Regions from separate parts of the Gordonia ajococcus genome, predicted to be linked through region 1. Evidence: riboswitches for the same ligand, from Rfam matches in the RefSeq annotation. Region 1 holds a riboswitch; the other holds the start of a gene.

Region 1 (14,716 bases):
ACCATGATGATCGGGACGAGCGCGAGGATGCCGTTGAAGCTGATGCTCGCCGCGTAGAGATTTCCGCGGCGGTCGTTGTAGCGGTCCACCGTCCGCACGAGGTGGTCGAGCCAGGTCCAGCGCTCACGCCGGTCCTCGTAGATCGACTTCGCACGGGTGACGAGCGACTTCCCCGTATCGACCACCGAACTCACCGCACGCCTCCTCGTCGAATCGCCGAGGAGGTCGAACTCAGGACTGTGTCAGCGCCTCGGCGACAGGAATCCCACCTTGTCATAGACCGACTCGAGGGTCGCCGAGGCCACCGACCGAGCGCGTTCGGCGCCACGAGCGAGAATCGCGTCGAGCTGCGCGGGATCGTCCATGTACTCGGAGACGCGGCCACGCAGCGGCGTGACGAACTCGGTGAGGACGTCGGCGGTCTCGACCTTGAGGTCGCCGTATCCCTTGCCCTGGTACTTGTCGACGAGGACGTCCACCGGAGTGCCACTCAATGCCGACTGGATGGTGAGCAGGTTGCTCACACCCGGCTTGTTCTCGGGGTCGAACCGGATCTCGGTCTCCGTGTCGGTCACCGCCGAACGGATCTTCTTCGCAGACTTCTTCGGCTCGTCGAGCAGATTGATGAGGCCCTTGTCGGACTCCGCCGACTTGCTCATCTTGGCGGTCGGGTTCTGCAGGTCGTAGATCTTCGCGAACTCCTTGACGATGTACGCCTGCGGGACCTTGAGGACCTTGCCGAACCGCGAGTTGAACCGCTGCGCGAGATCGCGCGTGAGCTCGAGGTGCTGACGCTGGTCCTCGCCCACCGGCACCTGATCCACCTGGAAGGCGAGGATGTCCGCGGCCATGAGGATCGGATAGGTGAACAGCCCGACACCCGCCGCGTCCACGCCCTGCTTGGCCGATTTGTCCTTGAACTGTGTCATCCGGCTCGCCTCACCGAAACCGGTGATGCACGACAGCACCCAGGTCAGCTCGGCGATCTCCGGGATGTGCGACTGGACGTAGATCGTGGAGCGCTCGGGATCCACGCCGACGGCCAGCAGTTGAGCGACCGACAGGCGCGTGCGATCGGCGAGGGTCTTCGGATCGAACGACGCCGTGATCGCATGCATGTCCGGAATGAAGTAGTACGCCTCGAAGTCGTCCTGTAGGGCCACCCACTGGCGGACCGCACCCAGGTAGTTGCCGAGGTGGAAGGAATCGCTGGTCGGCTGGATTCCCGACAGCACGCGCGGTCGGGCGGCACCGGATGCGGAGGCGTCAGAACTCATTGGTCCATTTTCGCAGACCCGCACAGCCCTTTGACGCGGGTGCCCGTCTCACTCGTAGACGACGGTGACCGGTGCATGATCCGACCACCGCAGGTCGTACGCGGCCGCCCGGTCGACGGTGGTCTTGACCGCCCGCTCGGCGAGGGAGCGGTTGGTCAGCTGATAGTCGATCCGCCAGCCGGAGTCGTTGTCGAAGGCCTTGCCCCGCCACGACCACCACGAGTACGGGCCGCTCTCACCGGGATGGAGCTCACGGGAGACGTCACGCCAGCCGGCCTCGAGGAGCCCGCCCACCCACGCGCGTTCATGCGGCAGGAAGCCCGGGCTCTTGAGATTGCCCTTCCAGTTCTTGATGTCCGCCTCGGCATGGGCGATGTTCCAGTCGCCACCGACGACGACGTGCCGGCGACGACGGACGAGCCGACCGAGGTGGTCGCCGAACTCGTCGAGAAACCGCGCCTTCTCCTCGAATTTGGCGATGTCCTTCTCTGCGTCGGTGAGCGCCGCACCCTTGGGCAGGTACAGACTGGCCGCGGTCACCGGTCCGAGATCGGTGTCGAGGTCGACCTCGAGATAGCGACCGAGTTCGTCGAACTCGGCGCTCCCGAAACCGATCCGGACCGCCTCCGGCGCCCGACGGGTGAGCACGCCGACACCGGCATGTCCCTTGACCGCCGACTCGCTCATCGTGAGATGCCAGCCCGCCTGAAGCGCGGGAGCCAGGGCGTCCCGGGCGAGGTCCTCGCTCGCGCGTACCTCCTGCAACAGCACGACGTCGAGCGACGAGTCCTCCAACCAGGGCAGGAAGCCGCGGTTGGTCTCGGAACGATGTTTGACCGCCGCGCGGATTCCGTTGACGTTGACCGTGGAAATGGAGAGTGGCACGAGGCCACATAGTACGGATCCGGTCCGACAGGCCCGAGCCGCGCCGCACACCTCCCGAGACGGGTCTCCGGGTCTCCAATTGAGACGAAATACAGGTAAGGCAACCCTTGTGCTCACCGGGGAGAATATGTAAGCATTACCTAATCCAGGCACTACGTTAGGTCCGAAGATGTTCGTTTGCATATGCCGCGCCGTCACCGTCGACGAAGTACATGAGCACTGCGATGCCGGTGCCTACACCGTCGACGACATCAGTGATCGGTGTGGCGCGGGTGAGGGCTGCGGAACCTGCCTGGAGAAACTCGACAGCATCCTGAGCGAAAGGCTCGCGACCGCGACGAACGCCGCATGATCTGACATTCGACAACTCCCAAACAACCTCGCGCGAGAACGCGCGCGGGGCGTTTTGTCGTGTTAACTTCGTCACGAGACGATCGGCTAACGGGAGGCTGTCAACATGCGTGGCGACGACGAGGTCATTGCACTACTCAACGAACAGCTCACAAGTGAGTTGACCGCGATCAACCAGTACTTCCTCCACTCGAAGATGCAGGCGAGCTGGGGTCTGACCGAGGTCGCCGCGAAGACCCGCGCGGAGTCCATCGAGGAGATGACCCATGCGGAGCTCCTCACCGATCGCATCCTCTTCCTCGAGGCCCTCCCCAACTACCAGCGACTGCTGCCGCTGCGCATCGGTCAGTCCATCCGCGAGCAGTTCGAGTCCGACATGTCCGTCGAGATCGAGGTCGTCGAGCGACTCCGCCCGGGCATCGCGATGTGCCGCGAGAAGGGCGACATCACCAGCGCGAACCTCCTCGAGAAGATCCTCGCCGACGAGGAGGAACACATCGACTACCTCGAGACGCAGCTCGAGCTGATCAACAAGCTCGGCGAACCGCTGTACCTGTCGAAGACGATCGCGACGCCCCCGACCAACGGCTGACCGGGCAGCGCCGACCACTCAGACCGCGGCGGGTCGCCGTCGAACTGTCGTGATCGCGACGACCGCGACGGCGATTCCGCCGACGGCGAGCACCGCGCCGATCGCCGACGGCGACAGGAACCCCCACCCGGCCGAGACCACCACGCCGCCGAGGAACGCACCCGCGGCGTTGGCGACGTTGAGCGCCGAATGATTGAGGGCGGCGGCCAGCGTCTGCGCGTCGGCAGCGACGTCCATCAGCCGCGTCTGGAGAGCCGGCAGCATCGTCGATCCGGTCAGCGCCACGAAGTAGGTGAGAATCAGTGCCGCCCAGGCATTCTCGGCGAGCACCGCGAAGGCCGCGAGAGTCACCGCGCTGGTGAACAGGCCGGCGAGGATGGCGACGGACACACTCCGATCGGCCGCGTAGCCGCCGACGAAGTTCCCGGTCACCATGCCCAGTCCGTACAGCATCAGGGCAAAGGGCACGACGGAGACCGGCAGTCCCGTCACCGACGTCAGGGCCGAGTTCAGATAGGTGTAGAACGCGAACATCCCGCCGAACCCGACGACGCCGATCACCAGGGTGAACCACACCTGCGTTCGTCTGAGTGCCCCGAGTTCGGTCAGCGGGTCGGTGATCGTCATGCCGGACAGGGTCGGCAGCACACGGACCAGCGCGACGACGGTCGCGATGCCGATGACGACGACGATCGCGAACGCGGTGCGCCACCCGAACGTCTCCCCCAGCCAGGCCGCCGCGGGCACGCCCACGACGTTCGCCACCGAGAGACCGAGCATCACCTGCCCGACCGCCTTGGCCCGATTCCGCGGACCGGCGAGGTGCGCGGCGACCAGCGCCGCGACGCCGAAGTACGCACCATGCGGAAGACCGGCGACGAACCGCGCCACGAGGAGAAGTCCGTACGACGGCGCGAGCACGGTCGCGAGGTTGCCGATCGTGAACGCCACCATCAACGCGATCAGGAGCACCCGCCGCGACATACGCGCTGTGAGCGCCGCGATCAGCGGAGCACCCACGACGACGCCGAGCGCGTAGGCGGAGATGACGTGGCCGGCGGTCGGCTCGGAGACGCCGAGCGAACCGGCGATGTTCGAGAGCAGACCCATCGCAACGAACTCTGTGGTCCCGATACCGAAACCGCCCAGCGCGAGCGCGAGGATCGTCAACCGGCGGGCACGACTCGAGATCGTCGACGAGGGACGCTCCTGCACCTTCGACGATGCGTTGTCGAGCACGTTCGGAACGAGGTCGTCCGGCGCACCGGTGGTCGTCGTGGGAGCGTCAGGCACGCCTCATGCCAACCGGCCCCTGGAGACAACGATTCCCCCCGGACCCGGTGAGTTGCTTCACAGGGGCCGACGACCCCCGCCGCCTGCCCGATCGCTGGGTGATCGATTCCGCGGAGTCTGCCGGGACTACTCGGAGCCCGAGTCGCCGCTCGACGAAGTCCGATCGGCCATCGCTGTTGCCGGAACCGCTGCTCGAATCCGACCCGCCGCTGCCGGAACTGCCCGAGTACGAGCCGTCCGGGCTCGAGGTCCCGGAGTCCGCGCTGCCGGAGCCGCCGTCGGGATCGGAGCCCGGGGTCCCGGCGTCCGACGACGGCGCGTCGGAGGAATCGGTCTCCGACCGCGTCACGCCCGGATCACCGCCACTGGTGGACGGGTCGGTGCCGTCGCCACCGCCGGCCGGGCTGTTGTCGGGTTCGGCAGCCGACGAAGGCGCCGAGGTGTCCGTATCCGCCGAAGAGTCGACTCCGGACGGACCGCTCGCCACCTCCGTGGGGGCCGGGATGCCGGAACCGCCATGGGTCGCCTCGACCTCCGGTCCGCTGGTCTCGGGATCGTCGTCGACGGCGGCGAAGGTTCGGGCGAGAGTCACCGGCACCTCGGAGTCGTCGTCGGCGAGCACGGTGAAGGTGTTCTGCTGCGACGTGACGGTCGGTCCGACGATCGCGCCCGCCCAGTACCGCACGGCGTTCACCGGCAGCAGCACGATGCTGCGAACGCTGGCGGCCAGCGCGGTCACACCGCGCATGAGTCGCGCCGGGGACAGGCTGACGATGCCCTGCAGGATGTCCTCGAAGACGAAGAGGTCGGGAAGGTAGGCGCCGTAACCGAGCTGCGGCAGCGGCGGGAGGACACCCTGGACCAGGCGGACGACGGGCTGCAGGTTCGCCAGGGTGATCCCGAGCGGGAGGCCGACCGTCGGACGGCCGGACAGGAAGTCGCCGATCTCGCCGGTGTAACCGAGATCGGACGCCCAGCCCTGGACCAGCTCGGCGAATGCGGACTGCGCCCCGACCATGCAGACCGTCCCCGCGTCGTTGCACGAGACCGGTCGCGTCGCCCACTGGGACGCGGGGTCCCGGTACATCGCGTACGGGTAGAGGAAGTGCTTGACCTGGTAACCGAGGAGCCCGTCGATCGCACCGATCGGGTCGTAGACGGGATCGGGCAGGTCACAGATGGGGTCGCCCTCGATACAGACCGACACCACCCGACCCTCGAGCTCACCGAAACCGGCGTCGGTCCCGGTCGTCCCGCGCGGACCGGACATCGTCAGACCCGGGATCACGCCGATCAGGGACAGTTCGATGCCGCGTCCGGTCTTGTCGCCGGCCTGCCGCGGGTCGGAGTACAACTCGCCGCTGATCCCGTCCGGGTCGATGACGACGGTGATCGGATTGCCGTCCTCGTCGAGAAGTGGGTCGCCGTTCTCGTCGGTCGCCACGACCTCGACCGGACCGGAGCCGATGTCGGCCAGGACATCACCCGCGACCCGGGCGCCCTGCGAGTACCCGGCGACGACGACCGGCTTACCCGAACACCGGGTCTGATAGCCGGCGATCGCCGATTTGGTCGCCGCGTTTCCCTGCGCCACGCTCGAGTCGTACCCCGTGGCGCCCAGCGGCCAGAGCGTCGTCGGATAGTCGGCGTAGATGATCGTGTATCCGTTGTCGCCCGCATACTCGGACTCCGGGTCCGGGTTCCCGTCCGGCCCGAGCCCTCGGTACCGCTGTGTGACCCCAACCAGGTGCTGCCCCTCCGGGTCGTTGGTGCCGGCGGCGATCACGACCGCGCCCGCTCCGCAGGACTCGGATGCCTCCGCGAGGGCGTCACCGGGAAGACACAGGGCGACGGCCACCGCGAGACCGGTTGCAGACGCGACGAGGACGGAGATCCGTCGAGAGCGGAGGTGTGCCAGCGCAGCCATGAGGTGTTCTCCTCGGTGAACCCGGACCATGCCAGCGCGGAAGCCCGCCGGGGTTGCCCGAACCCTAAGGCGACGACGAAGAACCTGACATGATGCTGAGAAGCGCTAACGACGCTGTACTGGGGATTCACCGTGCCGTTTGACCGATTTCAACCGGTCGGACCACACGCTCAGTACACGGTTCGGAGGCAGTGTGAGGGGTTCGATTCGGCGTGACCGGGAGGGTTCTCAGGCACTCACATCCGTGTTATATCCTTGTCGCCAGGTCATGAGTATCAGCGCCAAGCCCCGGCTTGCTGATCGGCAACCCTCCAACCGCGGTGGGGTGCTCCGGGTGATGACCGGGTTGTGGGATCGCAGAAGCGAAGCCCCGGCAAGCGCGGGTCCGAAGGTCGGACCCCAACAGGGTCGAATTTGGCCCTGCCGACCGTAGAAAGTGATCAATCGTCATGTCTGATGCCAACGAGGGCACGAATCCAGCCGACAACTGGAGCTTCGAAACCAAGCAGATCCACGCCGGCCAGACCGCCGACGCGGCCACGAATGCCCGGGCTCTGCCGATCTACCAGACCACCTCCTACGTCTTCAACGACACGCAGCACGCGGCGAACCTCTTCGGTCTCGCGGAGCCGGGCAACATCTACACCCGCATCATGAACCCGACCCAGGACGCGGTCGAGCAGCGCATCGCCGCGCTCGAGGGCGGCGTCGCCGCTCTGCTCGTGGCCTCCGGGCAGGCTGCGGAAACCTACTCGATTCTCAACATCGTCGAGACCGGCGGTCACGTGGTGTCCAGCCCGCGTCTGTACGGCGGCACCTACAACCTGTTCCACTACACCCTGCCGAAGCTCGGCGTCGAGGTGAGCTTCGTCGAGGATCCCGAGGATCCGGCGTCGTGGCAGGCCGCCGTCCGCGAGAACACCCGCGCGTTCTTCGGTGAGTCGATCTCCAACCCCAACAACGAGATCCTCGACATCAAGGGCGTCTCCGAGGTCGCACACCGCAACGGCGTGCCGCTGATCATCGACAACACCGTCGCCACCCCGTACCTGATCAACCCGCTGGCCCATGGCGCCGACGTGGTCGTCCACTCGGCCACCAAGTACATCGGCGGACACGGCACCGCGATCGGCGGTGTGATCGTCGACGGCGGCACCTTCGACTGGCGTGTGCAGCGCGACGGTAAGGACCTGTTCCCCGGCTTCACCACCCCGGACCCCAGCTACCACGGTGCGGTCTTCGCCGACCTCGGTGCGCCGGCCTACGCACTCAAGGCCCGCGTCCAGTGGCTGCGCGACACCGGTGCCGCCATCGCCCCGTTCAACGCCTTCCTGCTCGCCCAGGGCCTCGAGACCCTGAGCCTGCGCATCGAGCGTCACGTCGCCAACGCGCAGAAGGTCGCGAAGTTCCTCGAGGGTCATGCGCAGGTCGAGTCCGTCGCCTACGCCGGCCTCGAGTCCTCGCCGTGGTACCAGCGCGGCCAGGAACTCGCCCCCAAGGGACAGGGTGCGATCATCTCCTTCGAGATCGCCGGCGGTGTGGACGCGGGCAAGAAGTTCGTGGACGCCCTGACCCTGCACAGCCACGTGGCCAACATCGGCGACGTCCGCTCGCTGGTCATCCATCCGGCCTCGACCACCCACAGCCAGCTGACCCCCGAGGAGCAGCTCGCCGCAGGTGTCACCCCGGGACTTGTTCGCCTGGCCGTGGGCATCGAGGGAATCGACGACATCCTGGCGGACCTCGAACAGGGCTTCGCAGCCGCCAAGTGAGACAGGTGAGGCAATTTTGTCGGTGAGTATCGACCTGAACGCGCAAGCGTCTGATCAGCCCGACTGGGAATCGGTCCCGGACGGGAAGCTCGTCGGCATGAGCATCGGCTCGCTGCCTCTCGACAGCGGCGAACGGATCGACAACGTCACCCTGGCGTTTCAGCGCTGGGGGACGTTGTCGCCGTCCCGCGACAACGTGATCCTCACCCTGCACGCACTCACCGGCGATTCCCACGTCACCGGTCCCGCCGACAACGAGCACGAGGCGCCCGGCTGGTGGGACGGCCTCATCGGTCCGGGTATGGCCATCGACACCGACGAATGGTGTGTCATCTCGGCCAACGTTCTCGGCGGCTGCAAGGGATCGACGGGTCCCGGGTCACTCGCCTCCGACGGTCGGCCGTGGGGTTCGCGATTCCCACAGATCACCGTCCTCGACCAGGTCCGCGCCGAGGTCGCTCTCCTCGACCGTCTCGGAATCCGCAGCGTCGGAGCAGTTCTCGGCGGATCGATGGGCGGAGCCCGTGCACTCGAGTGGGCGATCGAATACCCCGAGCGCGTCCGCAGCGCACTGGTGCTGGCCGTCGGCGCCCGCGCCACCGCCGACCAGATCGGCATCCAGACCACCCAGATCGCCGCCATCAAGTCCGACCCGGCCTGGAACGGCGGGAACTACCACGGCACCGGACAGGTCCCGCTGACCGGGATGGGCATCGCCCGTCAGATCGCGCACCTGTCGTACCGCAGTGAGCCCGAGCTCGACGAGCGCTTCGCCAACGAGCCGCAGGGCGACGAGCAGCCGCTGCTCGGCGGCCGGTACGCCGTCCAGAGCTACCTCGAGCACCAGGCGTCGAAACTCATGCAGCGCTTCGACCCGAGCAGCTACGTCGTGCTCACCGAGGTCCTGAACCACCACGACGTCGGCCGCAACCGCGGCGGCATCAAGAAGGCGCTCAACGAGTGCACGGTCCCCGTCATCGTCGGCGGGATCGACTCGGATCGTTTGTATCCCTTGCGGTTACAGGCCGAGCTCGCCGAAGAGCTGGGCAACTGCGTCGGCGGTCTGCAGGTCGTGCGATCCGACACCGGGCACGACGGCTTCCTCACCGAATTCGACGCCATCAGCGACCTGCTCAAGCGCACGGTCGAACTGGCCCGCCGCGACGCCTGAGCCGGTCTGCGCTCTTCGGCGCTCAGCGCGGGACGGGTACCGGGCTGCTCGACGACGGAGCGGCAGGTGCTTCCGCCCGCGGCGTGGCCGAGTGTTCGGGCGGAGGAGGAGTCTGCGCCGGACTCGACGGCAGTAGCTCCTTCGGCAACAGATCCGGCGGGATGCGCGGCGTCGTGCCCGGAGCGAACGGCAGCGTCGGCCACGGATACGGCGACAACGTACGCGTGCTCGTACCGGTCGACGGCGGAGTCGGCGCCAACTCTGTGGTGGCCCAGCCCGGAGCGTCCCGGTCCGGTGTCGGAACCGGTTGCTGGGGCACGGTCGGCTGCTCGAAGGTCTGCTCGAAGGTCTGCTCGACGGGCTGGTCGGGGACGCGCGTCACCGGAGCCGACGTCGTGGGGACCGGATCGGATCGCTGCTCGCTCGTCGTTGCGACCGCCGGGACACTGTCGACCGACGGCGACGGCTCGGTGACCTGTCGTTCGGCGAACGAGGAGCTGACCGCGTACACGGTGATCAGTGCCGCGGCGATGATCGCTCCCGCGACCGCGAGCGGCATGGCCGAGAGCCACTCACGCTGCCGACGACCACCGATGAAGGCCAGTCGCGCGGTGCTCGGACCGCTCTCACCGGCGAGGAGCGCCGCACCCGTCGCCGCCACCAGTTCCGGGGCGGACGGGCACACTGTGTCGAAGTCATGCCCCTGGGTGATCTCCCGGACCGCGGGCAGATTGGCGAGACCACCGACGAAGACCACTGCGTCCGGATTGATGCCTCGCGCGGCCACGTCGGCCACATAGCGGTCGAACACCTCCCGTGCCTCACGCACCATCGGTTCGACGGCGCCCGCGACATGGGATTCGGTCAGCGACACCCGTCCCGAACCGCCCGGAAGCGTCACCGACGAACCCTCGGTGCCATCGGATCCCGCAGCGCCGTAGGCGATCTCTTCCTTCGCGGTCCGGCAGGCGCTGAGCAACTCGCTGCGCCCGGCGCGGGTGCGCGACGAATCTCCGAGAGCCGGGTTGTCGGCGGTGAGACCTTCGGCTATGGCGCGGTCGAGACGCCGGCCGCTGATCACGGTCGAGCGTTCGACGGCGGTGATCTGCCGGTTCTGCGGGTCGACGGTGTACATGGTCATACCGGTGTCACCGCAGTCCACGACCACGGCCGCGGAGAAGCGGTCGATCTCACCGGTGTCGGCGAGGTAGGCGACCACGGCCTCGTCCTCGGCGACGAGACGGATCTGGCGGCGGGGGCCGCTCCCCCGTGATCGCAGATGGCGTCGTTGGGCCGCGGTCCGGGCCGCGACGCCGATCGGACCGACGCGTGCGTCGGCCTCGCGGGCTGCGCTGAGCATGACGTCGATACCGGCGTTCACGCGCCCCGGGCCGTCGAGCCCGTCGGTCGGGTCGACGTCGATCACGCGCGAATCCACCACACTGCGGCCCAGATCGTCACGCGTCAGCAAGACGTAGTGGATCATGCCGGCGCCTGCCGACACGCCCATCGACGTCACTTGGTTCACGTGGCCATCGGTCGGTGTTGCAGTGATACGTACTCCAGCGGTCGATGCGTCTGCCCAGCGTCGTACTCAGTGCTGTCGGGCAGAGAGATTTGCCTGGTCAGGCGCGACCACTGCGTCTCAAGGTCACGCTCAGGTCTCTATTGTAATCAATCCGTTCCCAAAGAGTCGATCGACGTGGCGAGCCAGAGCATCACACCACCGACCGTCGCCATCACCGAGACGTCGAACAGTTTCCCTCTGACCTGCAACAATCCGGCCTGCGACGAAGGGATGAACGCCCGGAGCAACGCACCGACGAGAAGCGCCGCGCCGAACACGAAAGATCCGCGTCGCCATCGGTCGAACATCACGAACAGCGCGGCCACGAGTACGCCGAGCATCACCAGCAGATATGGGATCTGAACGATGACCGCACGCACCCCGTGCACCAGCTCGGGCACGGGTTCGGCTCCGTGAGCTCCGTCACCCGGAGGTCGCGGTTTCGGCCGATTCGGATCCGTCGAGGGCGGATCCGAACCGACCGGGCCGACGTGCGGCTCGTCCGGGCTCACGCCGTGCCGCCGCCCTCGACCCCGGCGACGGCCTCGGCAGCGGCTTGTTGGGCGGCGAGCTGCTGCTCGGCCCGTTCGACGACGTTGACGAGCAGGAATGCGCGGGTCAGCGGCCCGACTCCGCCGGGGTTCGGCGACACGTGTCCGGCGACCTCCCACACGTCGGGATGGACGTCGCCGACCAGGCCGTCGTCGGTCCGGCTGACGCCCACGTCGACGACCGCGGCACCCGGCTTCACCATGTCCTTGGTGATCAGATGCGGTACACCTGCAGCGGCGACGACGATGTCGGCACGCTCGACCTCCGAGCGGAGGTCCGCGGTCCCCGTGTGGCAGAGAGTGACCGTGGCGTTCTCACTGCGCCTCGTCAGCAGCAGGCCGATCGGCCGGCCGATCGTGACCCCACGACCGACGACGGTGACGCGGGCACCCGCGATCGGGACGTCGTAACGCCGGAGGAGATGGATGACGCCGCGCGGCGTGCAGGGCAGTGTCGACTCCTTGCCCAGCACCAGTCGACCGAGGTTGATCGGGTGCAGTCCGTCGGCATCCTTGAGCGGGTCGATCCGCTCGAGCGCCGCGTTCTCGTCGAGGTGCTTCGGCAGCGGCAGCTGCACGATGTATCCCGTGCAGGCCGGGTCGGCGTTCAGTTCGTCGATCGCGGCGTTGAGCTGCTCGGTGGTCGCGTCGGACGGCAGGTCCTTGCGGATGGATTCGACACCGATCCGGGCGCAGTCCGAGTGCTTGCCCTTGACGTAGGAGTGCGAGCCGGGGTCGTCTCCGACGAGTACCGTGCCCAGACCCGGGGTGATGCCCGCCTCGCGCAGTTTGTTCACCCGTTCGGCGAGATCCGCGAAGATCTCGTCGCGCGTGGTCTTGCCATCCAGTCGTATCGCGGTCACGCCCGACATTCTTCCATCCGGAGCGAGCGCGATGTGAGCCACTACTGTCTGTGCCGTGAGAGCAACCCGGGCCGACGTCGACCTCGCCGCCAGGACCATCTCCCCTCTCCTGCGGCGCACACCGACATCGCACAGCACCATCGAGACCGTCGACGGCCCGCGGGACGTCGCGTTCAAACTCGAGTACCTCCAGCTCGGTGGCTGTTTCAAGGTCCGGGGCAGCCTGTGGGCGACGATGCACGCGCGCGCCGAGGGAACGCTGATGGACGCCGGGGTGCTCGTCGCGTCAGGAGGCAACGCCGCGATCGGCGCGGCCTGGGCCGCACGGATCGCCGGCGTGCCCTGCACCGTCGTGATCCCGGAGACGGCTCCCGCGGTCAAGGTCGGAACACTGCGAACCCTGGGCGCGCAGGTTCATCTCGTCGGGCTGCGCTACCAGGACGCCGCCGACGCCGCGGTGGAGATCGCCGCGACCACCGGCGCCCTGGCTCTCCACGCCTACGACCTGCCCGACATCGTCGCGGGTGCGGGCACGATCGGCCTCGAGGTCGCCGAGGACATACCCGGTCCGGTCACCACCGTGGCCTGCGTCGGCGGCGGTGGGCTCCTCGCCGGCCTCGCGGCGACCCTGCGTCCCGGCGACCGCCTGGTGGGTGCCGAACCCCTCGGGGCATCGTGCTTTCACCAGGCACGGGCAGCGGGTTCACCGGTCCCGGTCGAACTCGAGAGCATCGCCGCCGATTCCCTCGGTGCGACCCGCCTCGGTGACATCTGCTGGGAGACCGCCGCACAGCATCCGGACGTCGACAGTGTGCTGGTGACCGATGACCAGCTCGTCGCCGCTCGACGAATGCTGTGGGACTCTCACCGCATCCTCGTCGAACACGGCACCGCCGCGGCCGTCGCCGCGGTGACCACCGGAGCGGTTCGGACAGAACCGGATTCGACGCCGTGCATCGTGCTGTGCGGTGCGAACACGGGTTTCGACCTGTAGCCGACACGAACCGTCGCGTCACTCCCGGCGAGGCCTGCGACTACGCTGAGCACATCATGTTCCGGATCATGTTCTATCAGCCCTGCATCCCGCCGAACACCGGAAACGCGATCCGGTTGGCCGCCAACACCGGGTGCGAACTACACCTCATCGAACCCCTGGGATTCTCGATGTCCGACGCCCAGGTCAAGCGGGCGGGTCTGGACTATCACGAGATGGCGAACGTGACCGTGCATCCCAACCTGGTGACGGCGTGGACCACGTTGAAGCCCGAGCGCGTGTTCGCGTTCACCGCACATGCGGAGCGCTATCACACAGACGTCGACTACCGGCCCGGCGACGTGCTGCTGTTCGGCCCGGAACCGACCGGACTGCCCGAGGAGGTCCTTTCCGAACCCGAGGTCACCGACCGGGTGCGCATCCCGATGCTCGCCGGCCGTCGTTCACACAACCTCGCCAACGCGGCGAGCATCGTCGTCTACGAGGCATGGCGGCAGAACGGTTTCGCCGGGGCCGTCTAGCCCACCCGGAACCGCTTGGTGCGGGCGGTCGCCCCGCCGATGAGCGCGACCTTGCTCTTGGGCACTCCGAGATGTGAGGCGAGCAGTTCGGCGACGGCCTTGTTGGCACGGCCCTCGGTGGCGGGCTCGCGAACATAGATGGTGATGGTGCCGTCGGGTCCGGTTTCCACCAGCGGACCCTTGCTGCTCTTCGGCTTGACGGTCACCACGACCTGCTGCGGCATCGATATCCCCGATTCATTGTCTTCTCACTCCGGCAGGCCTCCCGCGGGCTACTGCCAGTCTCTGGATCTGGTTCCAACTCGAAGATCCATGCGCTGCAAACGATCTGCGACGACGGTCACGGCCCCCTCGGCATTCTGTACCCGGCCGCGCACCAGCAGAGCCGGTGCCGTCTGTGCCAGTACACGGTACCGCGCCCACAGGCCCACCGAACACACCACATTGACCATCCCCGTCTCGTCCTCCAGGTTGATGAAGGTCACGCCCGAAGCCGTCGCAGGTCGTTGGCGATGGGTCACCGCACCCCCGATCAGCACACGCGCGCCGTCGGGCACCGACAGCAACCGGTCCGCGGCCACCACCCCCAACGCATCGAGCCGAGGGCGCAGGAACTGCGTCGGATACGTCTTCGGGGTGATGCCGGTGGCCCAGGCATCGGTGGCCGCCAACTCGATGTCGGACAGGCCGGGCAGCGTCGGGGTGGCACCCGCCGATCGCAGTTCCAGCTGATCGTCGCGGACGGTCGCGGCGGCCCCGGCCTCCCAGAGCGCCTGCCGCCTGCTGAGACCGAAACCGTCGAAAGCCCCGGCCCCGGCGAGCCCCTCGAGCTCCTTGGCGCTCAGGGCAGCACGCCGCGAGACGTCGGTGATGTCGGTGTACGGCCCGTCGGCGCGACGGTCGACGATGCGTTGGGCGACCTCCTCACCGACCCCGCGCACCCCGTCGAGAC
Region 2 (14,716 bases), 2.5 Mb from region 1:
TGGCCACCCCGGCGCCGACCAGTCCCGCGGGGCACCGTAGTCCGGCCGCGTGCCACCGGTGTACGGGCCACCCGGAGGGGGCGTGGACTGACCCGGGGTCGGGTACTGCGGGTTCGGGTACTGCGGATTCGGATATTGGGGACCCGGGTTCTGCGGACCCGGATACTGGGGATTCGGGTACTGGGGATTCGGGTAGTGGGGGTTCGGGTTCCCCGGCGCCGGCGGAACCGGCCCGCCCTGGGCACCCGGCTCCGGATAGAGCGGCGGGTAGTTCGGCACCTGACCGGGCGCCTGCGCACCACCGGGATAACCTGCACCCACGGGCTCGGGGACCTTCGCCTCCTCCGGCGGAGGCCACGGCTCGCCGCGCTCGATGGCGAGCTCGCCCGGCGTCTTCACCGGCGGCTTGTCGCTCGGGGTCCGCTCACCGAAGTCGTTGAAGGCGGTGATCCGCGGACGCTTGACGACATCGGAGAAGATCTTCTCCAGATCCTTGCGGGTCAGCGTTTCCTTCTCGAGCAGCTCGGTGGCGAGCACGTCGAGGGTGTCGCGGTACTCGGTGAGGATGGCCCACGCCTCGGTGTGCGCCGCCTCGATGAGACGGCGGACCTCGTCGTCGATCTCGCTGGCGATCTCGGCCGAGTAGGCCGACTGCGCTCCCATCGAACGACCCAAGAACGGATCGCCCTGGTCCTGGCCGTACCGCACGGCGCCCAGCTTCGCGCTCATGCCGTACTCGGTGACCATCGCCCGTGCGATCTTGGTGGCCTGGTCGATGTCCGACGACGCGCCGGTGGTCGGCTCGTGGAAGACGAGTTCCTCGGCGGCACGACCACCCATCGCCATCACCAGGCGGGCGATCATCTCCGACCGCGTCATCAGGTCCTTGTCCTGCTCGGGGACAGCCAGGGCGTGGCCGCCGGTGCGGCCTCGCGCGAGGATCGTGACCTTGTAGATCGGGTCGAGGTCGGGCATCGCCCATGCCGCCAGGGTGTGGCCGCCCTCGTGGTACGCCACCACCTTGCGCTCGTGTTCGCTGATGATCCGGCCCTTACGACGCGGCCCGCCGATCACGCGGTCAACGGCTTCCTCGAGCGCCTCGGCGGTGATCGTCTGCTTGTTCTCACGTGCGGTGAGCAGCGCGGCCTCGTTGACGACGTTCGCCAGGTCGGCGCCGGACATGCCCGGCGTTCGCTTGGCGAGACCGTCGAGGTCGGCGTCGGAATCGATCGGCTTGCCCTTGGCGTGGACCCTGAGGATCGCGCGACGCCCGGCCATGTCGGGGTTGCCGACCGGGATCTGACGGTCGAAGCGCCCGGGGCGCAGCAGCGCGGGGTCGAGGATGTCGGGCCGGTTGGTCGCCGCGATCAGGATGACGCCGGACCGGTCACCGAAGCCGTCCATCTCCACGAGGAGCTGGTTGAGTGTCTGCTCGCGTTCGTCGTGGCCACCACCGAGGCCTGCACCGCGCTGGCGTCCGACGGCGTCGATCTCGTCGACGAAGATGATGCAGGGACTGTTGTTCTTGGCCTGCTCGAACAGGTCCCGCACACGTGAGGCACCGACACCGACGAACATCTCGACGAAGTCCGAACCGGAGATCGTGAAGAACGGGACACCGGCCTCACCGGCAACCGCGCGCGCCAGCAGGGTCTTGCCGGTTCCGGGCGGGCCGAACAGCAGCACGCCCCTCGGGATCTTCGCGCCCAGCGCCTGATAGCGCGCCGGATTCTGCAGGAAGTCCTTGATCTCGTAGAGCTCCTCGACGGCCTCGTCGGCGCCGGCGACATCGGCGAAGGTCGTCTTCGGCATGTCCTTGCTCAGCTGCTTGGCCTTCGATTTGCCGAAGCCCATGACGCCACCGCGGCCACCGCCCTGCATGCGGCTCATCACGAAGAAGAACAGACCGAACAGCAGGATCATCGGCAGCACGAAGATGAGGATCTGCCAGAGCACCGACTGCTCGTTCACATTGGTGGTGTACTTCGTGCCGGTCTTCTGGACCGCGTCGAAGATCTGGTCACCGGCCTGCGCGGGGTACTTGGTGCTGATCTTGTCCGCGTCGGCGTCGTTGACCTTGATCGGGGAGTTGAGCTCGATGCGCAGCTGCTGCTCGCGGTCGTCGATGCTGATGAACTTGGTGTTCTTCTTGTTCAGCTGCTCCAGCGCGACGGAGGTGTCGACGCCCCGGTACTCGCGGTCGGAGTTGCTCATCACGCTCCAGCCCCACAGGGCGAGCAGGACGAGCGCCAGGATGGCGAGGTTGCGGAAGACTGTCTTACGGTTCATGCCAGTTGGTGGGGGTCCGACCGGCGCGCGGGATCGAGTCCCGGCGCCCACTCCGTTCCCATGTCCTTCCCATCGACGTACACATTGAGGCTACCGGTCAACGATCACGCTGGTGAAACCGTTCCCGCGGCAGATCCACCGCCACGACGCGCGGACGCCGCGTGGGCGCCGACGGGTTAGCTGCTGTAGACCGCGGGCTTGAGGCGCCCGATGTACGGCAGGTCCCGGTACCGCTCGGCGTAGTCCAGTCCGTATCCGACGACGAACTCGTTCGGGATGTCGAAGCCCACGTCGGCGACGCGCACCGGCGACCGCACGGCCTCGGGCTTGCGGAGCAGCGTGCACACCTCGATGCTGCGAGGCGAACGCGTGGCGAGGTTCTTCATCAGCCACGACAGCGTGAGGCCGGAGTCGATGATGTCCTCGACGATCAGCACGTCGCGTCCCTCGATGTCGCGGTCGAGGTCCTTGAGAATTCGCACGACGCCCGACGAGGAGGTCGACGACCCGTAACTCGACACCGCCATGAACTCGAGCTGGGACGGGATCGGCAGGGCACGGGCGAAATCGGTCATGAACATGACCGCACCCTTGAGCACACCGATCAGGACCAGGTCGTCCTCGATCTCGGCGTAACGGGAGGCGACGGACCGGGCGAGTTCGACGGTGCGCTGCCGGATCTGTTCCTCGGTGATCAGAACAGCATCGATGTCAGCGGCATAGGGGTCTGCGGACTGCACCTTCACAGCTTGTCATGTTTCCCGGGTCACATGGACGACGGGTGCGAACTGCGGGCCGACATCGGGCTGACGCGAGTGTCAGTTGTTCACACTAATCGCGGGCCAGGTCACCGGGTTATCCGATTACAGTGGGATAACGAACAGTAACAGTGGCCACTCCGGAAACATTTCCGAACTATTACGGTGCTCGGTTTGTGAACGTGAAAACAGCCCGTGTGTCACCGCCGGGTAATGCAGGGTAATCCAGCCCCTGCGAATAGGATCGATCCCGGTTGCCCGACATCCACTCGGGGACCTCCCCTCCACGGAAAGATTTCCTTCATGTCAACTGATCGACAGGACGGGGCCTTGTCGCGCACACGCACGCGCACATTGGTCGCCGTTGTCATTTCCCTTGCCACGGTTGCGATCACAGCCCTCGCCGGGACCGCCCAAGCCGCACCGAAGCCGGGCGGCGCACCCACATACGATGCATCGTGGAATGCGTCTTCACTGACTCTCGCACTGCACAATGCATCGGCGAGCACCGAAAACGGGGTTCTGTCGATTCGAAACCTGTCGGGTGCGGAACTGTTCCGTATGCCTCTTACATATCGCAAGGAGTACCTCCAGTTCCCGATCGACGCACATAAGGCCGGAAACCGGGTCACGCTGATTCCGTCGCGCGATGCGGCTCGTTCGGTTCCGGTCAATCCCGTCGAGGTGGAGCAGGTCCGCGGCATCGCCCGGCACCAGGTCGCCGCACCTCAGACCCGTCAGGAGCGGGATGATCAGGCGTTGGTCCGCTTCCAGCAGCAGCTCAATGCAGGGATGACCGTCTCCTCGTTGGTCGGAACTGTCATCGGCGGGATCATCGGAGGGGCTCTCGGGTGCGCGCTCACATCGGTCACCCTCACGCCAATCGCATGCGTCGTCCTTGGGATCCCCATTGGTGCCGCAGCCGGCGGCATCGTTGGCCTCTCCCTGGGCGGCAGCGGCACCCTGATCGGAGCGGCAATCCAGTACTTCCAGACGATCAACTCGCCGTTCAAGGCTCCCAGAAAGTAGGTCGTCGACCTCTCGCCCTGACGGTTCGTCTCACCTCTCGGTGAGGCGGACCGTCAGCGTTTGACCGGTGCGTTCCACGACGGTCCGCACGGCCAGGTCGCCACCGATCGCGACCTGGCCGCCGCCGACACCGGTACCGACGACGAGCCGGTCCACCGCAGCGATCACCCGATGCGTCGGTTCGGTGGCCCCGACCTCGAGCAGCCAGCGTCGGAGCACCCGGGTCCGCACAGCCCTCGGCAGGTCGTGCAGCGGCGCGATCTCCAGACCAGCGGGAGTGCCGGCCCTCTCCCATACCGTCTCCGCCCAGCCGTCGAGGGCGTCGTTGTCGTCCTGCAGACCGTCCGCGGTTCGGACCAGCGCGTCGACGACGCCGCCCCGTAGCACGTCGTCGAGCAACGGGATCACCTCGGACCGCAACCGCACCCGGGTGAACCGCGGGTCGCGGTTGTGTGGGTCGTGGTGCATCGCCAGCCCGAGTTCGGTGCACACGGCCAGCGTCTGCATCCGGCGCACCTGCAGTAGCGGCCGCCCCCATGGCGCCTTCCACGCCCGCATGCCGGCGATCGATCGTGCCCCGGAACCGCGTGCGAGTCCGAGCAGTACGGTCTCGGCCTGGTCGTCGGCGGTGTGCGCGAGAAGTACCGGACGACCTTCCCGGGCGGCGTCGAGCGCCGCGTACCGTGCGTCCCGGGCAGCGGCTTCGAGTCCCCCGCGGGTCCCGACCCTGACCTCGAGCACGCGCGCGTCCGCACCGAGTCCGCGTGCGGTCTCGGCGGCGCGGGCGGCAACGCCGGCGGAACCCTTCTGGAGACCGTGGTCGACGACCAGCGCGGTGACGTCGAGTCCCGCGCCGACGGCCGTCGCCGTCAGGGCGAGCGAGTCCGCGCCGCCGGACAGCCCGACACAGACCGATGGGCGCGGCCCGTCGAGCCAGGTGGTCGCGAATTCCGCGACCACCCGCGTCACAGCACGCGTCGAATCCATGCCTGCGGGGTGTCGATCTCGTCCGGGAGCGGCATCGTGTCGGGTGAGGTCCACACCGTGTTGAACCGGTCCATGCCGACGGTTTCCACCACCTCGTCGACGAAGGCCTTGCCGCGGATGTACTGCGCGATCTTGGCATCCATGCCGATGAGAGCGCGGATGATGCGCTGAACCGGGTTCTGCGGGGCCTTGCGGCGCTTGTCGAATGCGGTGCGAATACGGGCTACGGACGGGACGTGCGCCGGGCCGACGGCGTCCATCACGTGATCGGCGTGACCCTCGAGCAGCGTGCCCAGGACCATCATCCGCTGGAAGGCTTCGAACTGCTCGGGGCTCTGCAGCAGCTGCATCGCGCCGATGATGCCCTTCTCACGGGGTTCGGACCCCCTCAGTGCCTTGGTCATCCGCGTGACGATCTCGGTGGTCGACTCACCGGTCTCGGAGGTGAGCACGGCGACGTTGTCCTGCATGTAGTCACGCAGCCACGGATTGGCGGAGAACTGCACGCGGTGGGTCACCTCGTGGAGGCAGACCCACAGCCGGAAGTCGGACGGCACGACCTTGAGCTGTCGTTCGACGTTGATGATGTTGGGTGTCACGACCATCAGCACGCCGGGTTCACCGGTCTCCGGATCGGGCGTGAACGGGTCGTACTGGCCGAGGATGGCCGTGGAGAGAAAGGCCAGCAGACCCCCGGCCTGGACACCGCCGAACTTGGCGGCGAAGCCGTGCGAACCCACGTCGGTGCCGGCGGCGTCGGCCCCCAGCATCGATCGCATCGAGTCGGAGGCCGCGTCGATCCAGCCCGGCCGGTCGAGGATGCGGGTCGTCGGGATGCGGAGTCCGTCGGCGAGACCGGTGACCTCGCGAACCGGCGCCTCCGCCCGAGTCGCCGCGTCGCCGAGTTCGGCCTGGGCGGCCTCGTAGGTGTAGGCCGTGGTCTTGGGGCCGGGCCGCACGAGCCGCTTCGCGGTCGAGGCGGCGAGCGGCCAGTCGATCTGCGACCCGATGCTCAGGCGAGTGTCCTCACTCACCGGCTCGACCTCGGTCTTGCTGTCGGTTCCAGGCATGCTCATCGGCACCCGCACTCTCTGAGTTGGCCCACCACGGCGTCGAGGGCGGGTCTCGCGTCCGCCGGCGAGGTGCCGCCGGACATCAGGGCGAACGACAGCACGCGGCCGTCGATCGTTTGCACTATGCCCGTCAACGAACTGACCCCGGTGAGTGTTCCGGTCTTCGCGCGCACCCATCCGGCACCCGGAGTGGTGGCGATCGGGAAACGGTCGGTGAGGGTGCCGGTGCCGGCGGCGATCGGCAGTCCGTCGAGCATCGGTCGCAGCGCCGGCCGCGAGGGTCCGCTGGCCGCTGTCATCACCGCGTCGAGCAGCGCGGGGGTGGTGCGGTTGGCGTAGGAGATGCCCGACGCGTCGGCCAGCGTGGTGCCCTTCCACTGGTCGGGGAACGTGGTGGAGAGAACCTGCTCGACGGCGTCGACTCCGGCGGCCAGGGTCGCCGGTCCACCGCGATGCACCGAGAGTTCGATCGACAGCGTCTCGGCCAGCACGTTGTCGCTGTGGCGGAGCATGTCGTTGACCCGCGTCACCAGGGGCGCGGACTCGACCTTCGCGATGACGCGGTCGCCGGCGGGTGCGGGTGCGGTTGCCTCGGTCACCGGTGCGTCCACACCCAGCGCCGCGGCCAACGCCTCCCCGGCCATGATTCCGGGCGTCGCCGAGCGAGGTGAGTACTCGTCGAGCGGCTCAAGCCGGGCGCCGTCGACCATCAGCGACTCGATCGGGGCGATGTCGCCGCCCTGGATGTCTCGACGGTCCCACGTACGGTCCATCGTCGGACCCGAAAAAGCGCTGAGATCAACCGCGACCGAGGTGACCGGTATCTCGGCCTGTTTGATCTGGTCGGCGAGGTCGGCGATGCGCCCGGGCTCGGTGTAGAAGGTGTCCGCACCGGCCGGCTGCGCCGACAGCGTGGGGTCGCCGGCACCCCTGAGGATCAGCTGTCCGTTGGATCCGGCGACGACGGTGGTGGTCACCCGCGCGTCGTGCGGCATGGCCTCCAGGAAGGCGGCGGCCGAGAGCACCTTGTCGTTCGACGCGGGGATACGCGGACGGTCGGGATTGCGCGACCACAGGATCTCGCCGGTCAGCGAGTCGGAGATCATGCCGCTCAGGACGCCGAGCGCCGGATTCCGCAGCGCAGGGGCGATGGCTCGGGACACCCCGGCCGGCGTCGGTGACGGAGCGGAGGCGACGACCGGGTCGATCCGCGGGTCGACGGAGATCGCGGCGGGCTGCGGCGGGATTCCCGGCGGCAGCTCGGCCTCCTTGTCGAGCCGGAGTGCAACGACCACTGCCGCGGTCGACGCCAGCGCGAGGATCACGACTGCGGCGATCGTCCACCAGAGGAGTTTGCGACTGCGGGGTCTGCCATCGCGACCTGCGGGTCTGGTGGATGCGCCCACGAAGCCTCCGGATCTCTCGAACTGCACACCGACGGTGAGGACGCCACTGGCCGGCGCACCACCCGGCCGAAATGTCGGATGTGAGCAACCCGGACATCCGCCGCCCCCGCGATCTGCGGGGGTACGAAGTCCGAGGTCGTCGGACTAACAGTATCGTTGTTGCGACGCGCGGCCATCTGGGCCGCCCGGCGATCACACCCCCGATCCGCAACTGCCAGGAGGAACAGTGGAATTCGATGTGACCATCGAGATCCCCAAAGGTGGCCGTAACAAGTACGAGGTCGACCACGAGACGGGCAAGGTCTACCTCGACCGCTACCTGTACACCTCGATGGGCTACCCGGCCGACTACGGATACATCGACGGCACCCTCGGCGAGGACGGCGACCCGCTCGACGCGATGGTCCTGCTGCCCGAGTCGGTGTTCCCCGGCATCATCGTGCGCGCCCGCATCGTCGGCATGTACACGATGACCGACGAGGCCGGCGGCGACGACAAGCTGCTGTGCGTGCCCGCGGGTGACGTGCGCTGGGACCACATCAAGGACATCTCCGACGTGTCGGAGTACGAGCTGGGCCCGATCTCGCACTTCTTCGAGCATTACAAGGACCTCGAGCCCGGCAAGGAGGTCCAGCCGGGCGGTTGGGTCGGCCGGGAGGCCGCCGAGAAGGTCGCCAAGGAGGCCATCGCCCGTCTCGCGGAACAGCCCCACGAGGCCAACGAGCCCTCGCGAGGCTGACGCCACCTCACGAGTCGTACACCGACCGCCGACGACACATGCTGTCGTCGGCGGTCGTTGCGTTTCGCTTCGGCGTCGTCAGGCGACGCGGTGACGCACGTCGGCGAAGACCGGCAGCACCTGCTCGCGGATTCGACGGTCGGTGGCCGAACCGTCGATCGGGACCAGGATCACGGCGTCGGCGACCTCGGCGACGTAGATGTCGCGCAGCAGCGTGATCAGACCGTGGGTGGTGCCGACGTAGCGGATGGTCTCCGAGTCGTCGGTGGAGGTGTCGGCGTGCTCGACGGCGGCGCGAGCCGACGCCGCGTGCGGCGCGATGGCCACCTCGACCTCGAGGGCGACCGCGAAATTCGCCTGGTCGTGGGTGCCCGCCCGCAGCAGCGCGCGTGCACGCTGGGCGTCCCGCAGCGTCTGACGACGCACGACGATCGGGAAGGTCAGTGCCACAGAATCACCCGCGACCGCGACCTGGAAGCCCGGACGACCGATGGTGACGGCGGTGGGCGGTGTGGAGAGTTCGATGGTCATGCCGGGTACCCCTCGTCGAGTTCGGGTCGGGTGGTGGTCGTGGTGACGCAGCGCGAAGCGAGTGCGTCGAGCAGGCGGTCGATGTCGTCGGAGGTGGTGCCCGCTCCGAAGCTCGCACGGACGGCACCCTCGGGATGACCGAGCCGCTTGAGCAGCGGGTGGGCACAGAACTTGCCGTCGCGCACGCCGATTCCGTGCTCGTCGCTCAGGTACTCCGCCACGGCCCGCGGCGCGACGCCGTCGACGGTGAACCCGGCGATGCCGACGCGGTCGGTGGAGTCGGTGAAGATCTGCAGCGGCCGCACACCGTCGATGCGCGCCAGCCCGGCGTCGAGCCGTTCGCAGAGCCGGAGTTCGTGGAAACCGATGGCCTCGGGTCCCAGCTCGGCCAGCGCGGTGCACGCCTCGGCGATCGACACCGCACCGAGCACGTTCGGCGAACCGGCTTCGTGACGAGCAGCGCCGGTGTGCCAGGTGGCGCCGGCGGTGTTGCCGCCGCGAGGGAGGTCGACGTCGGCGGTCGCGCCCCCGCCGGCGAGGTAGGGGTCGGCGGCGTCGAACCAGTCGGAACGGCCGATGAGGACCCCGGCGCCGAACGGCGCATACGCCTTGTGGCCGGAGAAGGCCAGGTAATCGATGCCGTGGCTGACGATCGAGATGGGCCGGTGCGCGACGAGCTGCGCCGCGTCGACCAGGATGCGCGCGCCGTGGCGGTGGGCAATGGAGGCCAGCCGGCCGATCGGGAGGACCTCACCGGTGACGTTCGACGCGGCGGTCACCGCGAGCAGCGAGGCCGGCTGCGAGGCGAGTTCGGCGTCGATCGCCACGAGGGTGTCCTCGATCGTGTCGCAGGCGGTGACCACGCGGGCGCGGTTGCGGCCGTTCTTCGGTGCGCACCACGGCAGCAGGTTGGCGTGGTGTTCGATGTCGAGGACCACGACGTCGCCGGGAGTGATGTGGGCGGCGAGATTGATCGCGTCGGTGGTGTTGCGGGTGAAGACGACCGTGTCGTCGACGCGGCCGCGGACGAACTCGCGGACGGTCTCACGCGCGGTCTCGTATCGGCGGGTGGTGATCTGCGACAGGTGGCCCGCACCGCGGTGCACGCTCGCGTACTCGCCGAGGGCTCCGGCGACCTGCGCGGCGACCGACGCCAGCGCCGGCGCGCTCGCTGCGTAGTCGAGATTGGCGTAACCGACGCTGCGCCCGGCGGCGACGGGGACCTGTGCATCCGAGCCGACGACCGGTGCGAGCGCGGGGATGAACGGCCCGCGGTCGGCGAACACCGGTGCATCGCGGACAGGACGGGCGGGTGTGACGGGTGCCGACAGCACAGCAGTCATGACGAGAACTCCTCGAGAATCCACACTTGCCGCGTTCGGGTTCGAACGCAGCCAGGTCGTCACCCGGAGCACCCCACCGTGGAGGAGGGTTGCCGACCAGCGAGCCGGGGCTTGTCACTGGCACTCATGACCTGCGACAAGGTTCGCGGATCCCGCCTGAGGGTGTCAATTTGGAATCACCGTGATTCCGAGTTAGGGCAGGCTTACCTGTACCCTGGCGGTTGTGTCATCGAGTGAGGTCTTCGTGCTGTCGCGTCCCCACGGCACCGTGCGGGGCGAAGGGGTGGTCCGGTCGTTCACCGACGTCGACGAGGCGTCCGCCGCGCTGCGGGCGGGTGAGCTCGGGTCGTTGACCGGGGCGATCCCGTTCGATGTCCGCGACCCCGCGGCGCTGGTGGCTCCCGCGCGGCTCCGCACCGGCGAGGCACCCCTGACCGGGAGTGCGCCGCTGTCGCGCCGAGCGGTGTCGACCGTGAGCCACCCGGACAGGGATGAGCACCGCGAACGCATCGCGCATGCGGTCAAGCGCATCGTCGCCGGCGACGTCGGGAAGGTCGTGCTCGCGCGCAGCGTCGACCTGGTGCTCGACGAGCGGATCCGGCCGGCGGAGTTGCTCGACGCACTCGCCGGCGGCAACGCGGGGCACAACGCCTTCGGCGTCGACCTCGGCGCCGCGACGGGTTCGGGTTCGTGGTTGCTCGGCGCCAGTCCCGAAGCGCTGCTGCGCAAGTCGGGTTCGACCGTGACCTGCCATCCCTACGCGGGTTCGGCACCACGGTCCGCCGACCCGGCCGTCGACCGGGCAACCGCCGACGAGTTGGCCGCGTCGACAAAGGATCTCGCCGAGCACGCGTTCGTCGTCGACCATCTGCGCGAACGCCTGGGGCACCTCTGCGACGAGGTCGACGCACCGTCGACACCACAGCTCGAGTCGACCGGCGAGATGTGGCATCTGGCCACCCCGATCCGCGCGACGCTGCGCGATCCGGCGGTCACCGCACTCGACCTCGCACTACTCCTCGGACCCACACCCGCAGTGTGCGGAACCCCGAGTGACGTTGCCGCGCAGATCATCCGCGAGGTCGAGGGCGATCGTGGCTTCTACGCGGGCACGGTCGGCTGGTGCGACGCCGCCGGCGACGGCGAATGGATGGTCGCCATCCGGTGCGCCGAGCTCGCGGCCGACGGTCGGAGTCTGCGTACATGGGCGGGCGGCGGCATCGTCGAACACTCCGACCCGCAGGCGGAACTCGACGAGACGCAGTTCAAACTACGAACCGTGTTCAACGCGCTCGGTATCCCCCTCGCGGACATCGTGAACTGACCCTCCGGTGAGCACGTCCTCCCGCAAACTCGCCTCTGACCACGAAGGTCGGCGCTAAAGTCGATGAACGTCGGGGCGAAGGGGCAGGGAGGCGTAGCGGGTGACTGCGGAGCGGTCGACAACCCAGACGAGCATTCTGCCGATCATCTTCGCGCTGTCCCTGGCCTTCACGATCACGGCCGTCGATCCCCTGGTGCTGAGCCTGAATCTGCCGCAGGTGAGCCGGGAACTCGACGTCCCGCCTACCGGTGTCGGATTGCTGGGTGGAATGTCGACGCTGGTCATGGCCGCGTCCGTCCTCGGCGCGGGAAATCTCGGTGACTCGATCGGACTCCGACGACTCCTGATGTCGGGACTGGCCGTGGTCGCCGTCGCCGATGTGCTCGCCATGCTCTCGCCCGGGTATGGCTTTCTCCTGGCGATGCGCGTCGTGGCGGGCCTGGGCATGGCGGCGCTGCTCGGGGTATCGCTGGCCCTCCTCAAGACGTCGGTGACCGAAGAGCAGCGACCGAAGGCCATCGGCATCTTCGTCGCCATCGAGATGGTTCTCTGCGGGGTGCTCCCGGCTCTGACGGGCTGGGCCGTGACGGGTCTCGGCTGGCGGCTCGTGTTCCTGGTCGCACCACTGCTTGCCGGGGTCTCGATGCTGCTCACGGCAAGGTTCGTCCCGGAGTCGCCTCGTCAGGAACGCGCGAAGCTGGACGTGATCGGCATCGTCCTGATCGGGGTGGCACTCCTGACCCTCGTCATCGGACTCGCGGCCGCGCAGAACGGTATGCTCCGGCCCCAGACCTGGCTGCCGCTGCTCGTCAGCGTGGTCGGGGCGGTGCTCTTCGTCCGCCACGAACGCCGCACCCCCGAACCGGCGCTGGACCTGTCACTGTTCGGCAACCGGACGTTCACGGTCGCGCTCGCAGCGGCCTTCACACTCAACTTCCTGATCGCGGGACTCAGCATCGTCCTGGGGCAGTACGGCAGCAAGGTGCTCGCGCTGTCACCGCGGACGGTCGGCCTGTTGTTCCTTCCCGGCTCGCTGCTGATCGCCGGCGCGCTGATCATGTCCGGGAGTCTGATGGAGAAGTTCTCGCCGAGACCGGTGATGGTCGCCGGTCTCGCGACCATGGCGGCCGCCGGGCTGCTCATGGCCGGCACGGTCAACCCGACGATGGCGTTGTGGCTGCTCGTGATGGCCGTATGGCTGTACAACCTCGGGTCGATGGTGAGTTCCACACCCGTGTCGGAGACGGTGCTCTCGCATGCGCCGAGTGGGCAGTCCGGAACAGTGGCCTCGGTGCAGACGGCCTTCGGGATGACGGGCTACGCGTTCGGGCCCACCGTGTACCTGCTCCTCCTGAATGCGTTCTTCAATCGGGAATGGCTTGCCGACACCGAACAACGGGGTCTGACGGTGACACAGGGACAAGAGGCCGTGGACGCCGCGCGTAGCGCGGTGGCGCAGAGCCCGGGTGGCGTCGGATACGACCCGAACCTGCTGCAGCAGGTGGGCGGCCTCGACCTCGGAGCGGACTTCTCCGGCGCCGTGCGACTCACCATGCTGACCGTCAGTGTCCTGCCCATCGCGGTTGCGCTCGGCGTGCTCAGGTTCCGTCATGAGCGCCCGGCTCGGGCGGCCTGACGACCGCCGCGACGCCTGACCGGAAGAAGAGCCTCGTGCGAAGGCTCAGCCGAGCGCCCGATCCAGGTCGGCGAGCAGGTCGTCGATGCCCTCGAGCCCGACCGACAGGCGAACCACCGAGTCGCTGAGACCGATCGCGGCACGTCCCTCGGGCCCCATCGCGCGGTGCGTGGTGGTGGCCGGATGGGTGATCAGCGACTTGGAGTCGCCGAGGTTGTTGGAGATGTCCACGACCCGCAGCGCGTTGAGGACCTCGAAGGCGCGCTTCTTGCCGTCGATGCCGTCGTGGTCGTTGAGCTCGAAGGTCACCACGGTGCCGCCGCCGGTCATCTGGCTCTTGGCCAGCTCGTACTGCGGATGCGACTGCAGGAACGGATATTTCACCCAGCGGACCCGTGGGTCGGCTTCCAGGAACTCAGCGATCCGCAGTGCCGAGGCCACCGAGGCGTCGACCCGCAGGCGCATCGTTTCGAGGCCTTTGACCAGCGTCCACGCATTGAACGGGCTCAACGCCGGACCGGTGTGGCGCATCAGCTGCTGGACCGGACCGTCGATGTAGTCCTTGGTGCCGAGGACGGCACCACCCATCACGCGACCCTGGCCGTCGATGTGCTTGGTGCCCGAGTAGACGATGACGTCGGCGCCGAGATCGAGACCGCGCTGCAGCAGCGGGGTGGCGAAGACGTTGTCCAGCACCACCTTCGCGCCCGCGGCATGCGCCAGCTCGGACACCTTGGCGACGTCGACGAGCATCTGCATCGGATTGGACGGGGTCTCGAAGAAGACGGCGTCGGTCGGCTTCGACAGTGCGCGTTCCCACTGTTCGAGGTCTTCACCGTCGACGAACTCGGTCTCCACGCCCCAGCGCGGCAGGATCTCGTTGCACACGACGAAGCAGGAGCCGAACAGGCTGCGGGCCGCCACGAGCCGGTCGCCCGCCTTGAGCAGGGCGCCGAGCGCCACGAACACCGCGGCCATTCCGCTGGCGGTCGCGAAGCAGGCTTCGGCACCTTCGAGCTGACGCAGGCGCTCCTGGAACATGTGGACGGTCGGGTTGCCGTACCGGGAGTAGACGAACCGCTGGTCCTCGCCGGTGAAGGCACGCTCGGCAGCCTCGGCGGAGTCGTAGACGTATCCGCTGGTCAGGTAGAGCGCCTCGGCGGTCTCGTGGAACCCGGATCGCGCGAGGCCGCCGCGCACGGCGATGGTGTCGGGCGAAAGACCCTCCGGCAGTTCACGACCCACGGACAGATCAGCACTCACGATTGCCTCCACGGCAGATTTTCGGCACGCCATCCGGACGCGCCGCGATGGTCGTTCTCGTCGAGGGCACCCTCGAACCCGTCGACCACGTTGTAGGCCTTGCCGATTCCGTCGGCGGTCGCCGCCTCGGCCGCACCGATCGATCGGTGCCCCGAACGGCAGAGGAAGATGACCTCGTGGTCATCGGTCACCCCGGCTCTGCGCAGCTGCTCGACGAACTGCTCGTTGCGCCGACCCTCGGGGAACGTCGTCCACTCGGCGAAGATCGTCCGCTTCCCCAGCACCTCGAGGTCGGGAACACCGACGAACGACCACTCGGCCTGCGTCCGACAGTCGAC

What was found. Region 1 has a riboswitch for S-adenosylmethionine ahead of GAA2_RS08145 (bifunctional o-acetylhomoserine/o-acetylserine sulfhydrylase). Riboswitches for the same ligand answer to the same signal wherever they lie in the genome.
Region 2: another riboswitch for S-adenosylmethionine. It lies ahead of GAA2_RS19475 (aminotransferase class V-fold PLP-dependent enzyme); the one in region 1 lies ahead of GAA2_RS08145 (bifunctional o-acetylhomoserine/o-acetylserine sulfhydrylase).

What each region holds. Positions count from the first base shown of each region.
Region 1 is NZ_CP052884.1:1,765,786-1,780,501, reverse strand. Features, by position in the region: gene GAA2_RS08180 (YhjD/YihY/BrkB family envelope integrity protein) at 1-194, opposite strand, end outside; gene trpS (tryptophan--tRNA ligase) at 243-1,277, opposite strand; gene GAA2_RS08170 (exodeoxyribonuclease III) at 1,326-2,162, opposite strand; gene GAA2_RS08165 (bacterioferritin-associated ferredoxin) at 2,332-2,514, shown strand; gene bfr (bacterioferritin) at 2,620-3,105, shown strand; gene GAA2_RS08155 (MFS transporter) at 3,124-4,398, opposite strand; gene GAA2_RS08150 (PE-PPE domain-containing protein) at 4,391-6,325, opposite strand; SAM riboswitch class IV at 6,590-6,711, shown strand; gene GAA2_RS08145 (bifunctional o-acetylhomoserine/o-acetylserine sulfhydrylase) at 6,775-8,097, shown strand; gene GAA2_RS08140 (homoserine O-acetyltransferase MetX) at 8,114-9,268, shown strand; gene GAA2_RS08135 (hypothetical protein) at 9,291-10,778, opposite strand; gene GAA2_RS08130 (DUF3017 domain-containing protein) at 10,943-11,236, opposite strand; gene GAA2_RS08125 (bifunctional methylenetetrahydrofolate dehydrogenase/methenyltetrahydrofolate cyclohydrolase) at 11,344-12,249, opposite strand; gene GAA2_RS08120 (serine/threonine dehydratase) at 12,305-13,243, shown strand; gene GAA2_RS08115 (tRNA (cytidine(34)-2'-O)-methyltransferase) at 13,300-13,764, shown strand; gene GAA2_RS08110 (DUF167 domain-containing protein) at 13,761-13,988, opposite strand; gene GAA2_RS08105 (error-prone DNA polymerase) at 14,037-14,716, opposite strand, start outside.
Region 2 is NZ_CP052884.1:4,303,633-4,318,348, forward strand. Features, by position in the region: gene ftsH (ATP-dependent zinc metalloprotease FtsH) at 1-2,289, opposite strand, end outside; gene hpt (hypoxanthine phosphoribosyltransferase) at 2,466-3,029, opposite strand; gene GAA2_RS19445 (hypothetical protein) at 3,351-4,076, shown strand; gene tilS (tRNA lysidine(34) synthetase TilS) at 4,107-5,063, opposite strand; gene GAA2_RS19455 (zinc-dependent metalloprotease) at 5,042-6,139, opposite strand; gene dacB (D-alanyl-D-alanine carboxypeptidase/D-alanyl-D-alanine-endopeptidase) at 6,136-7,461, opposite strand; gene GAA2_RS19465 (inorganic diphosphatase) at 7,769-8,281, shown strand; gene GAA2_RS19470 (hypothetical protein) at 8,360-8,812, opposite strand; gene GAA2_RS19475 (aminotransferase class V-fold PLP-dependent enzyme) at 8,809-10,155, opposite strand; SAM riboswitch class IV at 10,173-10,287, opposite strand; gene GAA2_RS19480 (isochorismate synthase MenF) at 10,400-11,479, shown strand; gene GAA2_RS19485 (MFS transporter) at 11,580-13,115, shown strand; gene GAA2_RS19490 (O-succinylhomoserine sulfhydrylase) at 13,161-14,378, opposite strand; gene GAA2_RS19495 (rhodanese-like domain-containing protein) at 14,375-14,716, opposite strand, start outside.